One region of the Symbiopectobacterium sp. genome, then DNA from elsewhere that is predicted to be linked to it. Evidence: predicted binding sites of a transcription regulator. Region 1 holds the regulator's gene; the other holds the start of a gene.

What was found. Region 1 encodes CRP, which controls carbon source genes, mostly activating them, when cyclic AMP is high. Its sites were predicted from a motif close to ATGTGANNNNNNTCACAT; they were not measured.
Region 2: a site for CRP is predicted at 4,735-4,752, ahead of ACTBDZ_RS07580 (PTS mannitol transporter subunit IICBA). Genes of this name have one in related genera too.

What each region holds. Positions count from the first base shown of each region.
Region 1 covers NZ_JBPETA010000072.1:672-11,327, reverse strand. Annotated here, with positions in the region: gene ACTBDZ_RS08705 (YheV family putative zinc ribbon protein) at 1-142, opposite strand, end outside; partial or broken gene kefB (glutathione-regulated potassium-efflux system protein KefB) at 172-1,984, opposite strand; partial or broken gene kefG (glutathione-regulated potassium-efflux system ancillary protein KefG) at 1,984-2,538, opposite strand; gene ACTBDZ_RS08690 (ABC transporter ATP-binding protein) at 2,672-4,579, shown strand; gene ACTBDZ_RS08685 (LysE family translocator) at 4,750-5,352, opposite strand; gene ACTBDZ_RS08680 (hydrolase) at 5,515-6,498, shown strand; gene ACTBDZ_RS08675 (YheU family protein) at 6,495-6,722, shown strand; gene ACTBDZ_RS08670 (phosphoribulokinase) at 6,833-7,702, shown strand; gene ACTBDZ_RS08665 (OsmC family protein) at 7,729-8,136, opposite strand; gene crp (cAMP-activated global transcriptional regulator CRP) at 8,453-9,085, shown strand; partial or broken gene argD (bifunctional acetylornithine/succinyldiaminopimelate transaminase) at 9,152-10,375, opposite strand; gene ACTBDZ_RS08650 (aminodeoxychorismate synthase component II) at 10,500-10,656, opposite strand, start outside.
Region 2 covers NZ_JBPETA010000057.1:1,504-12,159, forward strand. Annotated here, with positions in the region: gene ACTBDZ_RS07565 (methyl-accepting chemotaxis protein) at 1-820, shown strand, start outside; partial or broken gene ACTBDZ_RS07570 (MltR family transcriptional regulator) at 938-1,461, opposite strand; gene ACTBDZ_RS07575 (mannitol-1-phosphate 5-dehydrogenase) at 1,486-2,634, opposite strand; gene ACTBDZ_RS07580 (PTS mannitol transporter subunit IICBA) at 2,699-4,600, opposite strand; partial or broken gene ACTBDZ_RS07585 (DUF3053 domain-containing protein) at 4,943-5,654, opposite strand; gene ACTBDZ_RS07590 (helix-turn-helix domain-containing protein) at 6,039-7,001, shown strand; gene ACTBDZ_RS07595 (APC family permease) at 7,105-8,574, shown strand; gene ACTBDZ_RS07600 (aminotransferase class III-fold pyridoxal phosphate-dependent enzyme) at 8,646-9,539, shown strand; gene ACTBDZ_RS07605 (aminotransferase class III-fold pyridoxal phosphate-dependent enzyme) at 9,482-9,997, shown strand; gene glyS (glycine--tRNA ligase subunit beta) at 10,077-10,656, opposite strand, start outside.

The sequences.
Region 1 (10,656 bases):
GCGGCGGATCTGACTGCCGCTGTCGATAGCCGCACTTGACACAGGTGACCACATCTACTTGATCTTCCTGCCCTACGGCCAGCGTATCCTGCGCCTGACACTGAGGACACACGGCACCCGCGATAAACCGTTTACGTTGCATCTTGCCTTCCTCGCTGCACGCGACTCATGCTATTCGTACTCATCCCAGTCATCCAGACGACGGCGCTCGTGCTGCATTTCGCGTTGGAAAATGTCTTCCAGCTCCCGCCGCGCTTCCTTGACGCGCGAAACCTGCGCCACATCGGCATCTCCCTGACGTATCGGCATCAATTCACGCAGCATGCGCATATCCAAGCGCCGAAAATGCTGCTGTGCCCGATAAGCCTGATGAGAATGCATCCCCACCGACGTCAACATTTTACGCCCCAGTTCCAGCGCACTCGAAAAGATTTCACGCGCGAAATGTTTGACACCAGACTGCAATAATTCATGGGCTTCAACACGTCCGCGCGCGCGCCAGAATTTCCAGATTGGGAAAATGCTTTTGGCACAGGTGCACAATGGCCATGGTGTCTTCCGGCTCATTACAGGTGATTACAATCGCGCGCGCCTGTTCAGCGCCGGCCGCCCGCAGCAGTTCCAGTTCAGTGGCATCACCGTAATACACTTTGTAACCATAGCTGCGCATCAGGCTGACGGCGCTGATATCACGTTCCAATACCGTGATGCGCATTTTGTTTGCCATCAGCAAGCGCCCGATAACCTGCCCAAAACGCCCAAACCCGACAATAATCACCTGCGGCTCGTCATCTTGCACATAGGGCTTTTCGTCATGCTCCTCCGTGGCGTTATAACGATGCGCCAGAATGCGGTCTATCCCCTGCATCAGCAGCGGCGTGGTCATCATGGAGAGGGTTACCGTGACCAGCAGCAACGGAAGCTGTTCGCCCTGTAGCACCCTGTGTGCCGCTGCCGCAGAAAACAGCACAAACGCAAACTCCCCGCCCTGACTCAGCACCCCGGCAAACTGAAGCCGTTCAGAACGCCGCATCCGATTCACACGTGCCAACACGTACAACACAATGCCCTTCACCGTGACCAGAAGGAATACGCCCAGCAACACTTCGTCGATATGGGTAAACAACACCCCCAGATCGAGTGCCATGCCGACGGAGATAAAAAACAGTCCGAGCAACAATCCCTTAAAAGGCTCGATGGAAATTTCCAGCTCGTGGCGATACTCACTTTCCGCCAGCAACACGCCTGCGATAAAGGTGCCCAACGCCATGGAGAAGCCCAGCGCATCCATAAAGACCGCAGAGCCAAGCACCAGCAGCAGCGCCGCGGCGGTAAACACCCCACGCACGCCGGAGGCGGCGATAAAGCGGAATAGCGGACGTACCAGATAGCGTCCACCGATCAACATACCGATAAAGACCGCGACCTTGATGGCAACGTCTTTCCAGTCGGTCACTTCGCCCTGCACACCGGCCAGCACCGGCACCAACGCCAGAGCGGGGATGACTGCCAAGTCCTGAAACAGCAGCACTGCGAAACCCAACTGGCCGGATTCGCTGCGGTTCATTCCTTTCTCGCGCATCAATTGCAGCGCCATCGCGGTGGAAGACATTGCCAACCCAACGCCACCAATCAGCGCCGATTGCCAGGAAAAGCCGGTCAGGTAGAGTAAGCCGCCAAGAACCGCCGCGCTGAACCCAACCTGCGCGGCACCAATCCCGAAGATGGATCGCCGTAATGTCCATAACTTTTGCGGATTCAGCCCCAACCCGATGATAAACATCAGGAACACCACGCCAAGCTCAGAGAAATGCAGGATAGCGTCAACATCGCGGATAAAGCCCAGCCCCCAAGGACCAATGGCGATACCGGCAATCAAATACCCCAATACCGCACCAATGCCCAATCGGCTGGCGATAGGTACCATCAGTACAGCGACAAACAAAAACAGAATGCCCGCACTCAGCAGGGGGGAACTCTCCATCACTCACCCTCCATTTTGGGTAGCGGGGATGCCAGCCATTCGCTATACGCCTCGGCATAGCTTGCCAGCACATCGGCGGGCAACCTGCGCGCCCAATAGACCATCAGCGGCGGTAGCCAATGCATACGACACATGGCCGCCGTCATTTCAAACGGACGCAGCACCTCTTCCATACTGAAGCGGTTATTACCTTCCAGGTGATAGCTCTCTTCCGGCTCACCCGTGGTGATTACCGAACGTCAATATTTGCCCGCCAGTGCATTACCGCCAATACCATTGGCAAACCCGCGCGACAGCACGCGGTCAAACCACTCCTTTAGCAGCGCCGGGCAACTGTAGGTATAGAGTGGATGCTGAAACACAATCACCTGATGTTCGCGCAGCAGCTGTTGCTCGTAGTGAATATCAACAAAAAAGTCCGGATAGTGAGCGTACAGATCGTGTACGGTAACATGGGCTAACTGGTGCGCCGGTTGTAGCAAAACCCGGTTGGCTATCGAGTCTTGCGATTCCGGATGGGCATACAGCAGCAAAATCTTCGGTGGCTGCGACATCATTCCCCTCCAAAGCGTCGTCATGAGCGCGGTTTTCCGCTACCATGCTGCGCGATAACGATACGACAAACAGGACGTTCTCGGTCCCGAGATAACCGTGATAATTTAACATACTCTGAACATGTGACGCTTTATGATTGTTTTCTCCGCTTTGCAAATTCGGCGCGGCGTGCGTGTCTTGCTTGATAACGCCACCGCCACCATCAATCCAGGCCAGAAGGTTGGATTAGTCGGTAAAAACGGCTGCGGCAAGTCCACGCTACTCTCGTTGCTAAAAGGCGAGATCGGTGCCGATGGCGGCAGCGCCACGTTTCCGAATAACTGGGCACTGGCATGGGTCAATCAGGAAACGCCCGCGCTGGATGTGCCTGCCATTGACTATGTTATTGACGGCGATCGTGAATTTCGCCAGTTAGAAGCTGAACTTCAGAACGCCAACGACATTAACGATGGTAACGCCATCGCCCGTGCACACGGCAAGCTGGATGCGATTCAAGCCTGGAGTATTCCGGCGCGCGCCGCCAGCCTGCTCGATGGCCTTGGCTTTACCCAGGCCCAATTGCAGCAGCCGGTACGTGATTTTTCCGGCGGATGGCGTATGCGCCTTAATCTGGCCCAAGCGCTGATTTGCCGCTCCGATCTGTTGCTGCTCGACGAACCGACCAACCACCTCGATCTGGATGCGGTGATTTGGCTGGAGAAATGGCTGAAAAGCTATCCGGGAACGCTGGTACTGATCTCCCACGATCGCGACTTCCTCGATCCTATCGTCAACAAGATCCTGCACATCGAGCAGGAGACGCTGTTCGAATACACCGGTAACTACTCCTCGTTCGAACGCCAGCGCGCTACGCGTTTAGCGCAGCAGCAGGCGTTGTATGAGCATCAGCAAGAGCGCGTGGCGCACTTGCAACACTATATCGATCGCTTCCGCGCACAGGCCACCAAAGCCAAGCAGGCGCAAAGCCGGATTAAAATGCTGGAGCGCATGGAGCTTATTGCCCCGGCACACGTCGATAACCCGTTCCGTTTCAGTTTCCGTGCGCCAGAGTCGCTGCCGAACCCGTTGCTGCGCATGGAGAAGGTGAGCGCAGGCTACGGTGACAAACTGATTCTGGAATCCATCAAGCTCAATCTGGTGCCGGGTTCACGCATTGGCCTGCTGGGGCACAACGGTGCCGGTAAATCGACGCTGATCAAGTTGCTAGCGGGCGAGCTGGCCCCGTTGCACGGCGAAATCGGGCTGGCGAAGGGCGTCAAGCTCGGCTATTTCGCCCAGCATCAGCTTGAGTTTCTGCGTGCGGATGAATCCCCGCTGCAACATCTGGTCCGTTTGGCAGAGCGGGAAACCGAGCAGCAACTGCGCGATTATCTCGGCGGCTTCGGTTTTCAGGGCGACAAAGTGACGGAAGTGACCGAGCGTTTCTCAGGCGGTGAAAAAGCCCGTTTGGTGCTGGCATTGATCGTGTGGCAGCGCCCTAACCTGCTGTTGCTCGATGAACCGACCAACCATCTCGATCTGGACATGCGTCAGGCACTGACAGAAGCGTTGATCGATTTCGAAGGCGCGCTGGTGGTGGTCTCCCACGATCGACACCTGATCCGATCCACCACGGACGATCTCTATCTGGTACACGATCGCAAAGTGGAGCCGTTTGATGGCGATCTGGAAGATTACCAGCAATGGCTGACGGACGTGCAGCGCCAAAACAGCGCCGCTGAATCCGTCGATAAGCCCGCCTCAACCAACAACGCACAGGCACGCAAAGATCAAAAGCGGCGCGAAGCGGAGCTGCGCACCCAAACCCAACCGTTGCGTAAAAATATTGCTCAGTATGAGCAGCAGATGGAGAAGCTCTCCGATGCGTTGGCAAAAATCGAAGCGCGCTTATCGGACAGCGAACTGTACGACCAAAGTCGCAAAGCCGAACTGACGGAATGCCTGCAACAGCAGGCCAAACTCAAAAGCGAACAGGAAGAGGCAGAGATGGCCTGGCTGGACGCGCAAGAGCAGCTAGAACAGATAATGAATGAAGGGTAGTTGGCCCCAACCGAGAGCGGCAACTCTCGCTTTCTCAGGTAGCACGCCGCTCCCCTCAGTCATTCCCGCTACCTCCGTCATTCCTGCGAAGGCGGGAATCTCCCACAGACAAAACGCGTTTCTGCTGTAAGAGATCCTCGGCCTACGCCGAGGATGACGAGCTGGCTCCGCTAGTGCCAGATCAACAGAACACAGGCCGCTGTTAGCACCCCCATCGAGACGTTAAAAATCACCCATGCTTTGCGGCTACGCAACAAGCGGCCAATTGCCGTGCCGAAGCCCAGCCAAATAACGCCAGAAACCAGGTTAACCAACACAATGCCAAAACTTATCAGCAGCACCGAATGGTTATAGCCGCTGCCCGCCAGACTGAAACTTGCGACCGATCCCAGCGCCATTAGCCAGGCTTTAGGATTCAGAAATTGAAGCAGCCAGCCTTGATACAGTCGCAGCGGCGGCGGCGGCGGTGCACTGGCCTCAAGCCGCTCATAGGCCGCCGTCGCAATTTTCCACGCCAACCATAGCAGGTAAAGACTGCCGAACACTTTAAGTATCAGGTGCAACGAAGGATAGAGCAGGATCATGCCGCCCACACCAAATGCCACCAGCAGTAAAATGCTCTGCATGCCGAGCATGATACCCACCATCAGCCACAGCGATCGCATAAAGCCGAAGTTGGCACCGGAGGTCGTCAGCAGCATGTTATTCGGGCCAGGCGTGATTGCCGCCACCCAGAGAAAAGCCAACATCGATAAAAATAAGCCCTGTTCCACGTTTTGACTGCCCCTTGTCCCCACCGTTGCGGTATGATTTATTGACCTGACTGAACGTTAGCCTGTCTGTTACACAGCAATGCTCGCTGAGCGGCGCAAGCAGGTTAGCGCAGTGTGATGAATATCGCACAATTATTTCCCGAGGTCGTTTCGATTCCCATGTTGTCCTCAACATTTCGCCCGTTACGAGGGGCTGATAACCCGCATGTACAAACGCTGTTGCCGCGCTTGATTCGCCGCCGTGCCCGTTTGCAGCCGGTGTGGCAACAACTCGATCTGCCTGACGGCGATTTTGTCGATCTGGCCTGGAGCGAAGCGCCGCAAGGCGCGCGCCACAAACCCCGCGTAGTGCTGTTTCACGCTCTGGAAGGCAGCTTTCACAGCCCCTATGCGCACGGTTTGTTACAAGCGTGCCGTGAGCAAGGCTGGCTGGCGGTGATTATGCATTTTCGAGGCTGTAGAGGCCGTCCCAACCGTCTGAATCGTATCTACCATTCTGGTGAAACCGATGATGGCAGCTATCTGCTGCGCTGGATGCGGGATACGCTAGGCGAAGCACCGACTGCTGCCATCGGCATTTCTCTGGGCGGCAATATGCTGGCTAAACGGGAAGAAGCCCGGTTGCTCTCCGCTGCGGCGATAGTCTCCGCGCCGTTTCATCTCGACGCCTGTAGCCGCAGGATCGAAAAGGGATTTTCCCTTATTTATCAGCGCCATATGGTCGGACAGTTAAAGCAGAATGCCCAGCGTAAGCTGGCACGCTATCCGGGTTCGTTACCGATTATCCCGGCACAGTTGCAACGTATAAAGGGATTGCGTGAGTTTGATGATGCGATCACCGCCCGTATTCATGGTTTTCAGAATGCTGCCGACTACTACCATCAGTGCAGTGCACTGGCGTTGCTGCCCACCATTCGTACGCCGACGCTGATCATCCATGCGCAGGACGATCCTTTCATGACACCCGAGGTGATCCCGGATATCAGCCACCTGCCCGACACTATCGAATACCAACTGACAGCGCACGGCGGGCACGTCGGGTTTGTCGGCGGTACATTACTGAAACCGGAAATGTGGCTGGAACAACGCATTCCGGCCTGGTTCACGCGCTTTCTATCGGCGGACACCGCAGAGGCAACAGCATGATGATTCCCTGGCAGCAGCTTGATAGCGATACGCTGCAAAATATTATTGAGTCCTTTGTGTTACGTGAAGGCACGGATTACGGCGAGCAGGAACGCTCATTGGAGGAAAAAGTCAGGGATATTCGCCGCCAGCTTGCCTCGGGAGACGTGGTGTTGGTGTGGTCAGAGCTGCATGAAACGCTGAATATCATGCCGCGCACCCAGCTAAACGAAAATACGCCGTAACGTGATAAATCATCGTTTCCTGACGCGCGGGGGGTCGTCTTGCGTCACTGGGTCTGTTATACAGTGAGAGCCATGTTAGTCAAACGCCTAATCCGACGGAGTGCAACCGCATGTCGCAACAACACCCGATCATTGCCGTTACCGGCTCCAGTGGAGCAGGCACCACCACGACCAGCCTCGCGTTCAGGAAGATCTTCCAGCAGTTGCAGATAAAAGCCGCTTCACTGGAAGGCGATAGCTTTCACCGTTATACCCGGCCAAAAATGGACATGGCAATTCGTAAAGCGAAAGATTTAGGCCGCCATATCAGCTATTTCGGCCCAGAGGCCAACGATTTCAGCTTGCTTGAACACGCGTTTATCGAATATGGCCGCAACGGTACCGGAAAAACACGCAAATACCTGCACACCTACGATGAGGCGATTCCCTACAATCAAGTGCCCGGCACCTTTACTCCATGGGAGCCGATGCAGCATCCTACCGATATGCTGTTTTATGAGGGTCTGCACGGCGCGGTGGTCACCGACCAGTACGATGTTGCCCAGCACGTTGACCTACTGGTCGGCGTGGTCCCCATCGTCAATCTGGAATGGATTCAAAAGCTGGTTCGCGATATCAACGAACGCGGTCACTCACGTGAAGCCGTGATGGATTCAGTGGTGCGTTCCATGGAGGATTACATCACCTATATCACACCGCAGTTTTCTCGCACCCATATCAACTTCCAGCGCGTACCGACTATCGATACCTCAAACCCCTTTGCAGCCAAGGCGATCCCTTCGCTGGACGAGAGCTTTGTGGTGATCCATTTCCAGGGCGTCGAGCATATTGACTATCCCTACCTACTGGCCATGCTGCAAGGCTCGTTTATTTCACACATCAATACGTTGGTGGTGCCGGGGGGAAAAATGGGACTCGCCATGGAACTGATCATGGCACCGCTGGTAAAACGGCTGGCAGAAGGGCGTAGCGCGGGCTGAGATAAAACACACAGCCCGCCATAAAACTATGCGACAGCGATGATTTCGTGGCTGTGAGTAACCTTCACCGCCTTTTCTAACATTAGCGCCACTGAACAATACTTCTCCGCCGACAGCGATACTGCCCGTTCAACCACTTTATCCGTCAACCCCACGCCCGTGACGACAAAATGCAGGTTGATATGGGTAAACAGGCGCGGCGCTTCTTCACGACGCGTCGAGGATAATTTGACTTCACATCCGGTAATAGTATTGCGACCCTTTTGCAAAATGGACACCACATCAATGGCGCTACAGCCTCCTGCCGCCATCAACACCATCTCCATCGGACTGGGAGCTTTATCGCCAGCATTGCCATCCATCAGGATCTGATGCCCGGATGACGACTCACCGAGAAAGGTCAGATCTTCGACCCATTTTACGCGCGCTTGCATCCACAACTCCTCAAATTTATTTGAAAATTACTCACTGTTATATATAAAAACCGCCGATAACTAGAGCTTAATCATGCTGAAGCGAGACAACACGAGACAGGCTCGTCAAGCTGTGTTACAAACAGGAATAGAATCCGTTCCTTCAGTTTTATACTGACGGTAAGAACGGGTCGTGACGTCGCCATACAGAGGCCAGTATATTCCCTGACGTCAGTCCGCCAACACGGAATTTTTACTACTAGCACGTTAATACGCCGTACAGGGAACTCTGAACCCTGTAATTTGCGCAGTGAATTACAACAGAGGATAACAGCGAATGGTTCTCGGCAAACCTCAGACAGACCCGACTCTTGAATGGTTCCTTTCTCATTGTCATATTCACAAGTATCCATCGAAGAGCACGCTGATTCACCAAGGTGAAAAGGCAGAAACGCTTTACTACATCGTGAAAGGCTCAGTGGCTGTGCTGATCAAGGATGAAGAAGGCAAGGAAATGATCCTCTCCTACCTCAACCAGGGGGATTTTATTGGGGAACTGGGCCTGTTCGAAGAGGGCCAGGAACGCAGTGCATGGGTGCGGGCAAAAACTGCCTGTGAAGTCGCTGAAATCTCCTATAAAAAATTCCGTCAACTGATCCAAGTCAACCCGGATATTCTGATGCGTCTTTCCTCACAGATGGCGCGTCGCCTCCAGGTGACCTCCCAGAAAGTGGGCAATCTGGCCTTCCTGGATGTTACGGGCCGCATCGCGCAGACACTGTTGAACCTGGCGAAGCAGCCCGATGCCATGACGCACCCGGATGGGATGCAAATCAAGATCACGCGTCAGGAAATTGGTCAGATTGTTGGTTGTTCCCGCGAAACGGTAGGCCGTATTCTGAAAATGCTGGAAGATCAGAATCTGATCTCGGCACACGGCAAAACTATCGTGGTGTACGGCACACGCTGATATCACCAGCGCCGTTTAGGCAAAAGCACGTTGCGCGCTGCGCAGCGTGCTTTTGACGAGCCTACGCTACCCTGCTTTCACCACGGCTTCGACCGCCCGCGCGAACCGCGCCATGCCCTGATCAATATCTTCCAGATCAATCACCAGCGACGGCACAAAACGCACCACGTTAGGCCCCGCGACTAGCACCATAACGCCTTGCTCTGCGGCAGCGGCAAGGAACTTGCCCGCCTGACCGTGCCATTTCGGCTTCAGTTCTGCGCCAATCAGCAGTCCCATACCGCGAATCTGCTCAAAAATACCGTGCTCTTCATTAATCGCCTGAAGAATCGAGACGAAGCGCTCGTGGCGCGCTTGTACACCGGAAAGCACCTGCGGGGTGTTGATGGTGTCCAATGCTGCTTCAGCCACCGCACAAGCCAGCGGGTTACCGCCGTAGGTGGTGCCATGTACGCCGACGGTCATCACAGAGGCGACTTCTTCAGTGGTCAGCATGGCGCTGATGGGGAAACTGCCGCCCAACGCTTTCGCCGTAGTGAGAATATCCGGTGTCACGCCATAGTGCATGTAGGTAAACAGCTTGCCGGAACGCCCCATGCCGCTTTGCACTTCATCAAACACCAGCAGAGCGTGATGCTGATCGCACAGCTCACGCACGCCTTTTAGGAATTCCGGCGTGGCCGGTGTAATGCCCCCCTCGCCCTGAATCGGTTCCAGCACCACGGCGCAGGTGTGGTCATCCATCACCGCTTTTACTGCAGCCAGATCGTTGAATGGCACGTGCACGATATCGGCTGGTTTTGGTCCGAAGCCATCGGCTTATTTCGCCTGACCACCGACCGAGACAGTGAACAAGGTGCGGCCGTGAAACGCATTGTAGAACGCAATAATTTTGGTTTTATACGGTCTGTGGCGCTTAATCGCATAGTGACGAGCCAGCTTGAAAGCCGCTTCGTTGGCTTCCGCACCAGAGTTAACAAAGAACACGCGCTCGGCAAAGGTGGCGTCTATCAGTTTGCTGGCCAGACGCAGCGCTGGCTCATTGGTGAAGATATTGCTGGTGTGCCACAGCGTTTCGCCCTGCTGCTTTAACGCCGCCACCAGCGCCGGGTGGCAATGACCCAATGCCGTTACAGCAATCCCACCGGCAAAGTCGATATACTCACGCCCCTGCTGATCCCATACGCGGCTACCTTTGCCTTTAACCGGCACAAATTGCGCCGGTGCGTATACGGGTAGAATCACTTTGTCATGCGTCGCCCGCGTTACCGCCTTTGAATCTGTTGTCATTTGCTTTCGTCCACACCGCTTAAAGTGAAAATATAATCATCAAATATGCATAAAAAATCAATACGCAAGGTTATAAAATAGCGCGTTATGACAGTCCGTTTTATCGCAACCGATGCTGATAACCTCAGGTATTAAGGAAGTTCTGCAACAATTGATGCCCTTGCTCACTCAGAATGCTCTCAGGGTGAAACTGCACCCCTTCTAACGGCAAGGTACGGTGGCGTATTCCCATGATTTCATCACGCTCACCTTCACGCTCTGTCCAGGCCGTGACGTCAAAC
Region 2 (10,656 bases), on a different contig from region 1:
GCACCAAATGATTGATGATATCCGCGTTGGCGTCGGTCAAATCTCTACCGCTGCCAGCGAGATCGTCGCTGGTAACACCGATCTCTCTTCTCGCACCGAGCAGCAAACGGCGGCCAGCATGGAGCAACTGACCGCCACCGTGAAGCAAAATGCGGATAACGCCAACCATGCCAACAAGCTGGTGGTGAATGCCTCGCAAACCGCTAAACAGGGTGGCGAACAGGTAGGCCATGTGGTGCAAACCATGGTGGATATCGAACAAAGCTCCAAGCGCATTGCCGAAATCACGTCGGTTATCAACAGCATTGCCTTCCAGACAAACATTCTGGCGCTGAACGCAGCGGTCGAAGCGGCGCGCGCCGGGGAACAAGGGCGTGGTTTTGCTGTGGTTGCTGGGGAAGTGCGCAATCTGGCACAACGCAGCTCACAAGCCGCCAAAGAGATCGAAGGGCTCATCAGTGAGTCCGTCACGCAAATCAGCCAGGGGGCCAATCTGGTCACCAACGCGGGCAAGACCATGGATAACATCGTGAAATCGGTAACGCAGGTGCACGATATCATGGGTGAAATCGCCACCGCGTCTGAAGAGCAGAGCCGTGGTATTGCTCAGGTCAGTCAGGCGATTGCGGAAATGGATGGCACCACGCAGCAGAACGCCGCGTTGGTAGAGCAATCCGCCGCCGCCGCTAACTCACTGGAAAAGCAAACGCAGGTGTTGACGGAAGCGGTATCGGTATTTCGCCTTACACAAGCCGCAGACGGGGCTACTCCCGCCCTCGGCTATGGCGAACGCCCGGCACAGCTCGACTATCAGCGGTAAATAGCCGCGGTAAGCAACAACCGACCTGAGATAAGGTTGATATAAGATTCCGCGTCGTAAAAAAACGGGCGGTGCGCTATCAAAAGCGCGCCGCCCGTCGACGTTCTGAACCGCAACCTAAAAGGCTTTCTTAAGGCTAATCTGCGAGATTAATGCCGTCAGAGAAAGCACCATCGTGGAACGCACCACCTGCTGATAACGCTGCTGCTGCATCGGGATCAGCAAGCTCCCCCCCCCATTAGCCGTTCAGGAGGATGCGACAACGCGGTGACACAGTGCAGTTCGGTAATCTGCCCGAGAATCTCATCATCGGTAAAACGATAGTCGTTTTCGTCTTGGAATAACTCTTCCCCTAACGCCATCACCAACTCGGCATCTTCATACTCTTTACGGCTGATCATACCCAGACCGTAAATCAGCTTTAAACGCACCGAGAGATCCCCTAACGGACCACTGCCAGTCATTAACGGCTCTACCGCGTATTTCACCGCATAATCGTCTTTACGGAAGATTTGCAGCATGAGAATATTCACGGCTTCCGCCAACAGCTCAACCGCTTTCAGCATAAAGCTGCGCACTGTTTTCGCCGCATTGAGGGATTCCAGCACGCGATTCTCAAAGGCTTGAGTTTCTTCCATCATAACGTCCCTGCCGAACGGCGCGAATTATTGCATGGCGTTATACACACTCACTGCTTGCTCCACAACCTTACTCTGCACGTCCAGACCAGAAATTTGCGCCAACGCAGCCTGCGGCCCCAGGTTATCCAACAACGCCGCCAGTTCCTGCGCTTGCGGGTCCTGCTCGCTGCGGTAATGCATAGCCGCCGCGATACCGATAATCAGGTTGTCATTGGGCAATTGATACTCCAGCGTGCCCAGCAGCGGTTTGATCAGGCGATCGCCTGCGCTAAGTTTACGCAGCGGCTGACTCCCAACCCGCTCAACATCGTCATGCAGATAAGGGTTTTCGAAGCGGCTTAAAATCTTGTTGATGTAGGCAGCATGCTTCTCGGCATCAAAGCCGTAACGCTTAATCAGCACGGCTCCGCTCTCTTCCATCGCCCCACGCACTACAGCACGCACCTCGGTATCCAGAATGGCATCGCGGATCGTCTGATGACGAGCCTGCTGGCCAAGATACGCGGTAATGGCATGGCCAGTATTGAGTGTAAACAGCTTACGTTCAACGAATGCCATCAGATTGTCGGTTAATTCCATGCCCGCAATCTGCGGTAAAGGCCCGACGAATTGGGTTTGGTCGACAATCCATTCACTGAAAGTTTCTACCGTCACGGCCAAGGGATCGTCCTGGCTCGCTTCCACCGGTGGAACAATGCGGTCTACCGCCGAATCAACAAAACCTACGTGCTCGTTGACCCATGCCTGCTCGTTCTCCGGCAGATGCTTCCACACGTGTTGTTTTAACTGCGTGGTGCCGCGCACCATATTTTCACAAGCAATGATATTCAGTGGGCGCGTATTGCCCTGCGCATGGCGCTTCACCAACCCCTGAGCAATGGCACCCGCGATTTTTTCGAGAATTTGCGGCCCTACCGCCGTCGTCACCACATCAGCCTCGGCAATCAACGCCACGGCTTCCGGGCTTGCGCTGTGCATCGCGCTGACGTTGCTGATCGTTTCCAACTGTGCCTGCTCGCCGACCACTCTCACCTGATACTGCTTACGGTTGTTGATAGCATCCAGCAACGGCTGGTTCACATCTGCAAAGGTGAGTTCGATGTTGGCGTCTGCCAGCAGTTTTCCGATAAACCCGCGTCCGATATTTCCGGCACCAAAATGTAAAGCTTTCATCATGCGTTAACCTTTCAAAACAATGGCAAAAAAGAGGCCGCCCGAAGGCGGCGCTGCCGATGCATCAGGCACTCTTTTTCTCGGAGAGCAGGTCTAGCACTTCCTGCACATCCTGGGTCTGCGCTAAACGGGCAATCACGGTGTCATCGTCCAGCGCATTGGTCAGGCGGGTGATCACCGCAATATGTTCGTTATTACGCGCCGCGATACCGATCACCAATTTTGCCACGTCATCCTCATCATCACCGAAGCGCACCCCCTGCGGATATTGGCAGAAGACGATGCCGGTTTTCAGCACGCGATCTTTGGCTTCAATGGTGCCATGCGGCACGGCGATGGACTCGCCCAGATAAGTCGAGGTCAGCTTTTCACGCGCCAGCATCGCATCCACATATTCCGGCTCGACATAGCCACCTTTCACCAGTTGCTCACCGGCAAAGCGAATCGCCTGCTCTTTATCGCTCGCCTGCAAGTTCAGGAATACGTTAGCAGCGCCCAGTTGGAACAAGGTGGCGGCTTGCGGCTCAACAACCGGTGCGGCGGCAACGCTGCCACCCGCAGGTTGAGCGGCGGCCAGACGGCTCACCAGATCGCTGTACAACTGGCTGTCGAGGAAGTTGGTCAGCGAAATATGCTGTGCTTGTGGTGCATGGCGCAGGGCGCGTTCGGTCAAATCACGATGCGTAATCACCAGATCGACATCCTCAGGCAAGCTGTTGATGGCGCTATTGGTGACAGAAATTTGCGTCAGCCCGGCGTCCTGCACTTTCTTGCGCAATACGCCAGCCCCCATGGCGCTGGAACCCATGCCAGCATCACAGGCCACAATGATCTTGCGCACGGTGCTCAGATCGCCGCTGATGCCAGTGGGCACTGAACCGCCCTTGGAGGCTGCTTTCATCTCTTGCACTCGACGTGTGGCTTCATCGAGATCGTCACCCTCTTTTACCTTGGTGCTTTTCAGCAGAATCGCTGACAGCACAAAGGAGACGGCAAACGCAGCAGCAATCGCCACGATATTGGCAAAATAAGCCCCTTTCGGCGTCATTGCCAACACGGCCAGAACAGAGCCCGGAGAAGCCGGAGAAACCAGACCACCGCCCAGTAAGCTCAGCGTGAACACGCCGGTCATGCCGCCCAGAATCACCGCAATCAGCAGACGCGGATTCATCAGAACATACGGGAAATAGATTTCGTGGATACCGCCCAGGAAGTGGATGATGGCAGCGCCCGGTGCGGACTCTTTAGCATTACCGTGGCCAAAGAACATGTAGGCCATCAGCACACCCATGCCCGGACCAGGGTTGGCTTCAATCAGGAAGAAAATAGACTTACCGGTTTCCGTCTCCTGTTGGATACCCAGCGGCGAGAAGATACCGTGGTTAATGGCGTTATTCAGGAACAGTATTTTGGCCGGTTCAACAAAGATGGAGGCCAACGGCAGCAGGTTGGTCTGCACCATCAGGTTTACGCCCGCCGCCAGGATTTTCGACAACCCTTCTACGAGCGGACCAATAGCCCAAAACGCCAGCATAGCCAACAACATGCCGATAATACCGGCCGAGAAGTTGTTGACCAGCATTTCAAAACCGCTTTTGATTTTACCATCTACAGCGCGGTCAAAACGTTTGATGGCCCATCCGCCCAACGGGCCAACGATCATTGCGCCAAGGAACATCGGCATATCCACACCGACGATCACCCCCATCGTGGTGATAGCACCGACCACGCCACCGCGATCGCCCGCCACCAAACGGCCGCCGGTGTAACCGATAAGCAGCGGCAGCAGATAGGTGATCATCGGTCCCACCAGCTTGGCGAGTGTTGCATTCGGCAGCCAGCCGGTTGGAATAAACAACGCGGTAATCAGGCCCCAAGCGATAAACGCCCCGATATTAGGCATTACCATGTTGCTCAGGAAGCGGCCAAAATTCTGAACTTTGACCTTTGTATCTGCTGTGAGCATAAAAACACACCCCTATTCAAACGCGCGATCGCAAGCACGTGTGGTCATTATCGTGAGACGGTGTGACTGCCTTCCGTCGGTAGAGATCGTGCGGACTCTAGCACGTCGGTTTGATACCGCAACCTCACGGCCATATGTGACAAACATCACACATAATCCCCACATCATTGCTACATTTTAGTGACTGAGTTCACATAAAATCACCGAATACGATCAATTCGACGCATCATCATCCGCATCAACGGCAGCACAATGTGACTTCAATCACATTACAACGCTGTGATTTTGTTTTTATTATGTGATTCAAATCACTAAATATCATCACCACCTCACGTTATTGCCCTATAGCGATGGTTTCAACAGCGGTAAAAGTGGTGGTAATCCGTTCATCAAATCGCGCTGCTGTATTGCCAGAGGCGTAATCAGCGCGTTGTAACGCGCCGCCTGCTGCGCCGTTTCAAACTGCACCTGATTTTCCCACAAAAGTGACCTGCTTGCCCTGGGCCTGAAGGAAGTCCCCCACCTGCGCCAACTGCTGTGCCAGCGTGGCGGCGGTCGGCACCACGTTCCCCAATGCCGCCGCCGGTTGGACCACCACCTGCGAGTAAACGCGCTCATACAGCACTTGCACCTCTTGCGGCTGGCTCAGGTTACGACGAGCTGAGTCTGCCTGGGTTTTTGCCGCCTGTACCTGTTGCCCCAGCAGGTTTATCGCCCCAACAGCGCTACGCACGCCGTCATGTTGCGTCAAATAATCCTGCGGCACACGAATCTGAGAAACGTGCTCCAATAACGGTTTGAGGCTCACCGCCATGCTTTGCCGCAACTGCTGGGAAAAGGTGGTTAAGATGGCGTAATCGTTGGCAAAAGGTCCTAACCGTTTTTTCTGATCGTCACTCAGTGCAGGCGGCACGCTACCCGGTTGTGATGGCACGCTTTGCAATACCGTGATAAACGCCTTGCGCTGCTCCGCTTCACTATCACCACAGGCTGCCAGTTGGAACACCATACCCAACGCCAGCACCGGCAATAGCCAGCGCGCGCGCCACCCCATTGTTATCGTCATGCCATACTCCTTATCGCACGTCTTATCCGGTGAAGAAGCGGACCACATTGCTCCGCCTTATCCTTAAGCATAGTCGAATCAGCGCGATACCCTCGTTTTTCTGCCAAGTTACCGGGATACTCAGGATGCGATGGCCGGATAACAACGCACTGCTGCAAAATTGAGCAATACACCCATAACGGTGCAACGCCACAGCGCAAAACACGCATATGGCAGGAATCACTCTATTTCCCTCTGTTTTACGACCATATGCAGCAAAAACATCACTCACAGCCCCGAAACGCAGAGATAAAATCTGCCATTTTTTGCTATTGCGCTGGCGTGATTCTTGCTCAGTGGGTATATCCCATCACAACGCAGGAAAGACAGACGATGACACCCGCACTTCATCTTGGTGAGCAAAACGGTTTTCGTTGCGCATCGCGCATTCAGGAACTGGCACAACACAGTCAACTGCTGACCGATTGGGCATTACGCTATGACCAAATCTCTCACGGGCGATTTGAAGGTAGCCTGAAAGAGGCCTGGCTGGACGGCGTACAGTTCTACCAAGAGCAACTGTCACAATCGGTATTTCAACGCGGCCAGGGCCGAACGGGCACGCTCTGCCTCGGGGTGTTTAATGCGCTGTCGGGAGAAGCGCGCTGGATGGGAAACAGCCTGACGCAGCAGGACATTACCTGGTCCTACGACGGCGGCGAGTTGATGCTGCAAACGCCGGAAACCTCTTCGCTATTGGTACTGAGCATTCCTTTAGCACTGTTATCGGATATCACCGATGAACTGCCAAACCGGGTCTACGCCATTCATCACGATCTACTTGCCAAACGGCTGCGCGAACACATCTTGGCCATGTTGCACAGCGTGATGGAACACCCACTGCAATTTGCGCAACGGCAGGCACGGTTGCAATTTCTCAGTGATATCCGCGAGCTTGCCTTTGCCTTTTTCACAGCCGTGGGCACGCAGACCATCAGCGTGCGCCCTTCTCTACAAAAGGCGCAGTGTGTCGTCACCAAAGCACAGGACGCACTGATCGCTCATCGCGATCGGCCACTAACCATGGATGAGCTGTGCCAACTGACCCACACCTCGTGTCGCACCCTGCAAAACTGTTTTGAAACCGTCACGGGCCAAAGCCCAGCAGTATTCCTGAAAAACATGCGACTCAACGGGGTGAAACGCATGCTGGTGATGGAAGGAGAGTACGCACAGATCAGCGAAATCGCCTCCAAGTGGGGCTTCTGGCACCTGTCGCAGTTTACCGCCGACTACAAACGCCTGTTTGCTGAACTGCCCTCGCACACACGGCGTGCGGTTCATCATTTGATCTGAAAATGATGACTATTCGTCACATTCAGGTTTGCCAGATTTCGATAACGCACACCCCAGAGCCCTTCATAGACTGACCATGAACCATCACGTAGGGGAACGGAACATGGCACAGCACTCATCATCAGCGCACGCGCTGCCCCAGACGGCATTGCCGCAGGGGAACCAACTCCAGAAAGGCAGCCTTGGCCTTTGGTCGATCATCTTTTTTGTTATTGCCGCCGCATCGCCCTTAACCGGCGTCGTCGGGGGCTTGCCCGTCGCCTTTATGGCAGGCAACGGCGCAGGCGTTCCCGGTGTTTATGTCCTGGCGGGCGCATTGCTGCTTATTTTCAGCTTTGGTTTTATCGCCATGAGCCGTTATGTGGTAAACGCTGGCGCTTTCTACGCCTATATCGCACAAGGGCTGGGCACCCACAGTGGCATCGCCGGGCTCGGCATCGCGCTGCTGACTTACACCGCCATTCAGCTTGCCGTCACTGCCATGTTTGGCTTCTTCTTCGCGCAGTTCGTGCAGATGCACACCGGTATCGCAGCACCCTGGTGGCTGTTCTCGCTGCTGATGCAAGCGGCAGTCGTCGCGCTCGGCATTGCCAAAGTGGAACTGGGCGGCAAAGTGCTTGGCGTATTGATGCTGATGGAAGTCGGCATTGTGTTGCTGGTTGACGCCGCCATTGTTACCCAGCCTATTGCCTTTGATATCAGCGCGTTTACCCCTTCCACCGTGTTTCATGGCGATGTGGGCATTGCGATGATCTTCGCCATTTGCTCTTTCGTCGGCTTTGAAGCGACGGCGATCTACTCGGAAGAGTGTCGGCAACCGGCCAGGATAATCCCACGCGCCACACTGCTCGCCGTGGTGCTGATCACCAGCTTTTTCGCCCTCTCCGGCTGGGCATTTGTGCAATATGCGGGGGCTACTCACGTTGCCGAGCTCGCCGCCAAAGATCCCGGGATGTTTGTGTTTACCGTTACCGAACAGGTGCTTGGTCCGTGGGCTATACAGGTGATGTCCGTCTTGCTGATCACCAGCCTGTTTGCCGCAACACAGGCGTTCCATAACACGCTGTCTCGCTACCTGTTCGCCATTAGCCGTGACGGTTTGCTGTGGTCGAAAATGGCAAAAACCCACCGCACGCACCAGACACCCTATATCGCCAGTCTGGTGCAAGGCGCGTTTATGCTGTGCGCCACCGCACTGTTCGCCCTGGCGCAGTTAGACCCGATGGCGAACGTTTTCTCCTGGGCTTCCGCCTTGGGCAGCATGTCGATTCTGGTGCTGCAATTCAGCGTCTCGCTCGCCGTTCTCGCCTACTTCCAGCGGAATCCTTCGCTGCCAGTGTCACGCTGGAGCCGCCTTATCGCTCCGGCCCTCTCCGCCCTCGGCATGCTGGCAACGCTGGCGCTGGTGGTCAATAACCTCGACGTACTGAGCGGCTCCTCCTCGCCGGTGGTGTCATCGCTACCCTATCTGGTGCTGATGGTGGCGTTTGCCGGGTTTATGAGTGCGCACTTCCTGCGTCGATTGAGCCCCGAGCGCTATTCACGCATCGGCCAAATGGTCGAAACCCTGTAACGCCACGCGGATTCGTCCGTTGCAGCTCCGGCGGCAACGGCTCACCGTCATCTGATTTCATGGAGTTCACAATGACAACACCCTATAACCACACCGATTACCGTTTTTGGCACCCGATGGCACACCCGAATGACTGGGTCGAACGCGAACCGCTGCGCATTGTTAAAGGCGACGGCCTCTACATCTGGGATGATAAAGGGCGCAAAATGCTCGATGGCTTCGCTGGGCTGTGGTGCGTAAACGTGGGCCACAATCGCCCGGAAGTGAAAGCCGCCATCGCCAAACAGATGGATGAACTGGCTTACTACCAACTGTTTGACGGCGTCAGCCACCCGATGGCCGAAGCGTTATCTAATCGCCTCATTCAGATGACACAGCAAGAAGATATGCGGCGGGTGTTGTACGGCATGGGCGGCTCAGACGGTGTGGAAACCGCCCTCAAGGTGGCGCGTCAGTACTGGATTTTGCAAGGCAAGCCGCAACGCACGCGCTTTATCTCGCTAAAGAATGCCTATCACGGCGTACACATGGGTGGCACCTCGGTGTCTGGCCTGCCGATTTACCGTCTTAACTACGGCCCAATGCTGGAAGGCTGCACGCAGATCGAATCGCCCTGGCAGTATCGCAACCCGTGGAACTGCGACGATCCCGATACGTTAGGCAAACGGGTGGCTGAGCAGCTAGAGCGTGAAATTCTTTATTACGGACCGGATACGGTTGCCGCCTTCATCGCTGAACCCGTGCAGGGCGCAGGCGGCGTGATTGTGCCACCCGCTAACTTCTGGCCGCTGGTGCGCGAGATCTGTGATAAATACGGCGTACTGCTGATCGCCGATGAAGTAGTCACCGGATTTGGCCGCAGCGGGGCGATGTTTGGTTCACGCGGTTGGGGCGTAAACCAGACATCATGGTGTTTGCCAAAGCACTCACCGCCGGATATGTGCCGCTGTCTGCTACCGTGCTGAATCAGCGTATCGAAGCGGCCTATCTGGACAACCGCGATGCGCGTGGATTGCTGATGACGGGTTTTACCTACGGTGGTCACCCGCTGGCTTGCGCCGCCGGGTTGGCGGTGTTGGATATTGTTGAGCAGGAGAATCTGCCAGCCAATGCCGCACATCAGGGGGAATACTTGCTGGATCAACTGCTGCCGTTTGAGTCACGCTTCCGCTCCGTGGGCAACGTACGGGGCAAAGGGCTGATGCTGGCGCTGGATCTGGTAGAGGACAAAGCGAGCAAGCGCTCATTAGCGCCGGATAACGGGCTGGCATTCCGTATTGCAGAAGCGGCACGCGATGCCGGCGCGGTGGTACGTCCGGTCGGACCGAAACTGGTGTTGGCTCCACCGTTAACCATCGATAAAGCCGGTTGCGATACGCTGGTGATGGCACTGCAAATGGCGTTTGAGAAGGAAGACCGGTAGCAAGACACAGGTAGAAAAAAGGGCCGTTCCTGCATGAACGGCCCTTATTTGTTTAGATGCTACGCGTCGCGCTGTTCACTTACTGCAATACGGAAATATCCGCTACTTTCAGAAACAGGTTACGCAGTTGATTAAGCAGCGTCAGACGGTTCAGGCGCACGCTTTCGTCTTCCGCGTTAACCATCACCTTATCGAAGAAGTTATCAACCGGTTCGCGCAGTTCGGCCAGTTCCGCCAACGCTTCCTGATAGCGCCCTTCAGCGAACCAGGGTGCCAGTTTGCTTTCCAGCGCGGTAACGTAGGTGGCCAGTTGAATTTCCTCTTTCTCTTTGAGCAGAGCAGCATCAATGTTGGCGTTCAGCGTATCGGTGGATTTCGCCAGGATGTTGGACACACGCTTGTTGGCCGCAGCCAGCGCAGTGGCGGCATCCAGCGAACGGAAGTGACTCACCGCTTTCACGCGGGCATAGAAATCTGCCGGACGGGTCGGGCGACGGGCCAATACCGCCTGAATGGTGTCCACGCTATGACCTTCTTCCTGATACCAGGCGCGGAAACGGCCCAGCATGAATTCGATCACGTCATCGACCACTTTAGCGTTGGTCAGCTTGTCGCCATACAGGCGTACCGCTTCTTCCGTCAGCGTTTGCAGATCGAGC